2 regions of the Enterococcus montenegrensis genome follow, and region 2 is predicted to be linked to the other one. Evidence: predicted binding sites of a transcription regulator. Region 2 holds the regulator's gene; the other holds the start of a gene.
The links. The regulator LexA, encoded in region 2, represses DNA repair genes until DNA is damaged. The targets are predictions, from matches to a motif close to CNAACANNTGTTNG.
Positions count from the first base shown of each region.

Region 1: a site for LexA is predicted at 1,145-1,158, ahead of recA (recombinase RecA). Genes of this name have one in related genera too.

Region 1 covers NZ_CP120467.1:2,681,389-2,684,606, reverse strand. Annotated here, with positions in the region: gene P3T75_RS12860 (competence/damage-inducible protein A) at 1-1,100, shown strand, start outside; gene recA (recombinase RecA) at 1,319-2,359, shown strand; gene P3T75_RS12850 (C39 family peptidase) at 2,411-3,218, opposite strand, start outside.
Region 2 covers NZ_CP120467.1:1,362,430-1,365,647, reverse strand. Annotated here, with positions in the region: gene tkt (transketolase) at 1-1,007, opposite strand, end outside; gene P3T75_RS06625 (DUF896 family protein) at 1,096-1,338, opposite strand; gene lexA (transcriptional repressor LexA) at 1,508-2,128, shown strand; gene P3T75_RS06615 (hypothetical protein) at 2,248-2,460, shown strand; gene P3T75_RS06610 (hydrolase) at 2,770-3,218, shown strand, end outside.

The DNA.
Region 1 (3,218 bases), 1.3 Mb from region 2:
CTGCCCGTTTAGAAAACTTGCTGCAGATAGCAGATGAGCGCAGTGATCTTGTGGTGTTATGTGGTGGTTTGGGGCCGACGACTGATGATTTAACAAAAGACGTGGTCGCAAAACACGTTGGTCAAAACTTAGTCGAAGATTACGCTGGTCGCAAAGAATTAGATGCTTTTTTTACGAAAGCCAAACGGGAAATGACACCGAATAATTTAAGACAGGTACTCATTTTTGAAGAGGGAATTGCCCTACCAAATGAAACGGGTCTTGCCATTGGCATTTTTTATCAAAGTGCAACGACAGCCTTTTTACTTTTGCCCGGCCCACCTTCAGAATTGCGTCCGATGTTTTTACACCACGCTAAACCGCTTTTAGAAGAAAAATTTCCTCAAACAGACCAACTGATTTCGCGGGTATTGCGATTTTACGGCATTGGGGAATCTAAATTGGTGAGCCAGTTAGCTGATTTAATTGAAAAACAAACAAACCCTACGATTGCGCCTTATGCCAAACCTAATGAAGTTACGCTGCGACTGACAGTTAAGGCACCTGATAAAGCAATGGGCATGAAATTATTAGATGAAACAGAAGCTGCAATCAAAAAGGAGGTGGGGGAATACTTTTACGGCTACGGTGAAGAAAATTCATTGGAAGCAGTGGTCGTAAAATTATTGCAGGAAAAAAATTGCAGTATAACAGCAGCGGAAAGTCTAACGGCAGGACAATTCCAAGCAACCCTCGCCAATATCAGCGGCGCTTCGAAAGTTTTTGCTGGTGGTTTTGTAACTTATGCAAAAGAGCAAAAAGAAAAACTCTTGCAAATTGATGCAGCGCTATTGCAAGAGTATGGTGTGGTCAGTGAAGCCTGCGCCAAAGCAATGGCTAAAAATGCCCGAAAAATTATTGGTGCGGACTACGCATTAAGTTTTACTGGTGTGGCAGGACCAGATGAGCTGGAAGGTCAGCCAGCTGGAACAGTTTGGATTGGTTTGGCAAGTGAAACAGAGGTTACGGCCCACTTGTATCACTTCACCCGTGATCGCGCCTATGTACGTCATAGTGCAGTTATGGCGGGCTTAGATTTATTGCGGCGTGCAGTTTTGTAAATAATTTGCCAAAAGCGAACAAAAGATTAATATCTTTTAACATGCGAAAATACGTTCGCTTTTTCTTGCTTTTTTAATTTAGAAAGGCTATTATTAAAGCTGTGATAAGGAGTTGTTTTTCCTTAGCAGTTGCACAAGTTTTTATGTTTGGTTACAAGTTTCGCTTCAAAAGATGAAGCTTTTGGTAAATAGATGACAAGATAATGGAGGGAATTCATTTGGCAGACGATCGCAAAGCAGCCTTAGATGCTGCGTTAAAGAAAATTGAAAAAAACTACGGTAAAGGCGCCGTGATGAAATTAGGAGAAAAGGCAGATCAACAAGTTTCCACTATTCCAAGTGGTTCGCTAGCTTTAGATGTAGCCTTAGGTGTTGGCGGTTATCCTCGTGGGCGAATTGTTGAAATTTACGGTCCTGAAAGTTCTGGTAAAACAACCGTTGCGCTACACGCGATTGCGGAAGTGCAAAAAAATGGCGGGACAGCTGCTTTTATCGATGCAGAGCATGCGTTAGATCCATTGTATGCACAAAAATTAGGCGTTAATATTGACGAGTTACTATTGTCACAACCAGATACAGGGGAACAAGGATTGGAAATTGCGGATGCTTTGGTTTCCAGTGGTGCCATTGACATTGTTGTTATCGACTCGGTGGCAGCTTTAGTACCCCGGGCAGAAATTGATGGTGAAATGGGGGATGCCCACGTTGGTTTGCAAGCGCGTTTGATGTCACAAGCATTGCGCAAACTTTCAGGCTCCATTAATAAAACCAAAACAATCGCAGTCTTTATTAACCAAATTCGTGAAAAAGTCGGCATTATGTTTGGTAACCCCGAAACAACACCAGGTGGACGGGCGTTGAAATTCTACGCAACGATTCGTTTAGAAGTTCGTCGTGCAGAACAATTAAAATCTGGGACAGATATTATTGGGAACCGGACGAAAATCAAAGTTGTTAAAAACAAAGTAGCACCACCTTTTAAAATAGCTGAAGTCGACTTAATGTATGGTCAAGGTATCTCGCAAGAAGGAGAGCTTTTAGATATGGCGGTAGAACAAGATATCGTTGATAAAAGCGGTGCTTGGTATTCTTACAAGGGCGATCGTATCGGCCAAGGTCGTGATAATGCCAAAAACTACATGAAAGAACATCCTGAAATGAAAGCTGAAATCTCAACGCGTGTCAGAGAAGCATATGGCATCGGAGATGGTAGTGAAGTAACTGTTGAAGAAGCACAAGAAGAATTACCTTTAGATTAATTTAAACAGGACAAAATCCCCGCGAAAATTTTTTCGCGGGGATTTTTTGTCCTATCTCACCAAAACAGCAAGCCGGGAAACATTATAGGCTGTTTCAAAAGATTTTCCAGCAATCCAACCGGGGCCAAAAACAGGATCGACCACGTGATAAAAGCCATCTTTATAACCGTCTAACGTTACGACATGACGATTCCAAATGGCATCGCCCCAAAACATGCGTTTGTGTTCTGCTGGTGCAAAAGCATAGGTAACCCAGGTTACAACAGGATTGCCCTTAGCTATTTCACCTTTTAAAGTTTGAATAGTAGCACCGGAAATATTTGTGAGTTTGCCACCGTTTTGATTGCCCCATTTAACGACAGGACCTGGATTCATTCCTTGGTAAGTTCCGTTGACGTTATGGCGCCATTCACCAGAAAAGCCGTTATTGGGATTATTATTTGGTGATAAAGGCATCGATTTAACGAAGGTCATCAAATTTTGATTGGTTGCAATTTTTTTGTAATGGAGGGCTTGTAAAAGTGAAGTGCCTTCACATAACATCGTATTGCCTTGGCTAATAAAAGGCACACCTAACAAAATCGTTTTATTTGGTTTTGGTGCAGCACTAATTGCTGTAGCACCACTATTAATATAGCCCAACCAGGTTCCTTTTTGATTGTAAAGGGAGTAATAAGTAGCGCCGTTAAAATGTTTATAATAGCCCTTGGCTAAAATGGGTTGGTTGGCAATGCTTGTGGCAGAGCTTTTGAATTGCCAATTAAAATTTCGCCAGACCGACCAATTTTTCGTAATTTTAACGTATTTGTTAAAGTTGTGATAATAACCTTGGGCAGCGACTTCTTTTACCCCACCAGCA
Region 2 (3,218 bases):
TCACCGGCAAATGCTGCTTTAAATTGTGCCGCTAGTTCTGGATAGGCTTGGGTATATTCGGTGAAAACTTTATCCCAGGCCTCTTCAGCTTTTTGTCCCCGATCGTTGATCGTTTCTTTAAAGCGTGCCGCTGCTTGTGCTGGCACGGTGAAATCTGGATATTCCCAACCATAAGCTTTCTTAGCTGCAGCAATTCCTTCTACTCCTAATGGGGCACCATGAACTTTATTCGTACCTTCATTTGGTGCACCAAAGCCAATAATTGTTTTCACTTCAATTAATGATGGTTGATCCACGTTTTCTTTTGCTTTTTCTATGGCTGCTGAAATTTCTTCTAAATCATTACCATCTTTAACTAAAATATGTTGCCAACCATAGGCTTCAAAGCGCTTGCCAACATTTTCTGTGAAGGCTTTTGAAGTTGGTCCATCTAAAGAAATATCATTTGAATCATACAAAACAACGAGTTTGCCTAATTTCATGTGACCAGCCATAGAGGCAGCTTCTTGTGAGACACCTTCCATTAAGTCGCCATCACCACAAAGTGCATACGTGTAATGATCAACAACATTGAAATTATCACGATTATAAGTCGCTGCTAAATGCGCTTCGCTCATTGCCATTCCGACTGCCATGGCAATCCCTTGACCTAAAGGACCAGTTGTTGCTTCTACACCATCAGTATGATTTACTTCTGGATGCCCAGGTGTTTTGCTATCCCATTGACGGAAATTTTTCAAATCATCAATTGTGACGTTATATCCTGCACAATGTAATAAACTGTAAAGTAAAGCCGACCCATGTCCGGCAGATAAAACAAAACGATCACGGTCTGCCCAGTTACGAGAAGTTGCTGGGTTAATTTTCAAATGTTTTGTCCAAAGAGCGTAAGCCATTGGCGCTGCCCCCATTGGTAAGCCTGGGTGACCAGAATTTGCGGATTGAATCGCTTCAATACTTAATGTACGTAAGGTGTTAACGCTCAATTCATCGATTTTATCAAACAATTGTGCTTCCTCCTGTTTTTAGGTTTTTTTTACCTTTATTATTTACATCCCTATTGTATAGGATTATTACCGGAAAAGCAATTAAATATCAATCTCGATTGTGTAAACCTTTTTCTTTTTGAATTTGTTTTAATTTATCTGGCGTTACGTCGTTTCCTTTAGGATCAACAACCTTCATGCCTTCAATATGATGCCGCATACCGGAGCGGAAAGCTTTTAGATACTCTTCGCGTAAATTTTTTTGTTCCCGTGTTTCTGCATCAGTTAGACCAGCTTCTTTTTTCTTTTTTGCTAGCGCATTAATTCGTGCTAATTTTTCTTCTGATAGCATTTTAAAATCCCCTTTTTATTATGAACGTTAAATTCTTTGAGTGACGCATATCTTTCCTTATCTTAGCTAAAAAAAAGCCTGGTGACAACTACAAACTCAAAGCGAACATCTGTTTGATTTGTTTTATACTTTATGCTAAACTAAAATTATTAAAGAAAGAAGGTGCAGTATGGCTAAACGCACAGAAAATCGCCAAATTGAAATTTTAAAATTTATTCACGATCGCGTCTCGCAAAAAGGTTATCCTCCTACTGTGCGAGAAATTGGTGAAGCAGTCGCTTTGTCTTCCACATCAACTGTTCACGGTCATCTTTCCCGTTTAGAAAAGAAAGGCTTAATTTTACGTGATCCTACCAAACCACGGGCAATTGAATTAACCGAATTGGGTCTTGAAAAAATCGGCGCTCAGCCGGAGACAATTCCGATGCTTGGGGTTGTAACAGCCGGTGAACCAATTTTAGCAGTAGAAGAAGCATCGGATTTCTTTCCCATTCCACCTCATTTATTAAACGACAGTGGTTCTTTGTTCATGTTAACGATCCGCGGTGAAAGTATGATTAATGCTGGCATTTTGGATGGTGATCAAGTTATTGTTCGGAAACAAGCTGCCGCAAGTAATGGTGATATTGTGATTGCCATGACTGACGAAGACGAAGCTACTTGTAAAAGGTTTTTCAAAGAACGTGACTATATTAGACTCCAACCAGAAAATGATTATATGGAGCCTATCATTTTGCCAAATGTTAAAATTTTAGGTTTGGTAGTTGGACTTTATCGGGATTTACTCTAGAACGAATAATAAATCTTCGAATTTTTCGAGGATTTATTTTTTTACTTTACAAACCGAACGTACTTTCGTATAATCATTATACAAACATTTGTTCGTATATTTTAATTGAGGTGAAAAGGATGAATACAATTCGCAATATTTCTTTAATCGTTTTAGGTTTAATCGTCAGCTTTGTCATTAGTCATTATGGTGTTGCTCTAGCCGCTTTGATTTTTGTTCCCCCTTTTTTAGTCTGGTTTGCCTTATGGGACGAAAAAAAATATCGTCAAAGTATTCGTAAATTTTATCCTTACAATCAAAAACCACGGGATACCTATCATCAATACAAATAATTTTTAGTAATTATTACAATGGGTTACTTTGACCAATAATTTTTAAGGTTTGACAGATTAGTCTTGAGACTTTTGTGTCAAATCTTTTTTATTTGTTTTATACGTAGAGTATTTACAATTGAGGCTATTCCAATCCATATTTACCCTAATGACTGCTACTATCTTTTTTAAACTTTTATAATTCAAATGAAAATTTAAACGCTTACTATTTTAAAGTCGGATTATTTCCCTTATTTAAAAAACGGCAGTATATTGGTTTTGAGGTAAAAATTTTCATTCTATTAAATAGCATTAAGGAGGAATTTTATTATGACAAGTTATGAACCTAGAAATCCCGAAAAAGATGAACTGCTTTCGCCGGAAAACAGCGTTTTTGTACTAATTGATTATCAGCCTACACAAGTAAACTCCATCAATTCAATGGATCGCCATGAATTAGTTGAAAGTATTGTAAATTTAACAGCTTTGATGCGGGCTTATAATGTTCCTACTATTGTTTCAACGGTCAACGTAGCAACCGGACGTAACAAAGATACTATTCCCCAATTAAAAGAACTAGTAGCTGATTTGCCAAGCTATGACAGAACCTCCATTAACGCATGGGAAGATCGCGAATTTAATGACGCCATTAAAGCAACGGGTAAAAAGAAAATTATTATTGCCGCATTGTGGACAGAGGCTTGCTTAACTTTTCCAACCTTGGATGCTTTAAAAGAAGGCTATGAAGTCTATGCTGTCGCAGACGCAGTTGGTGGAAC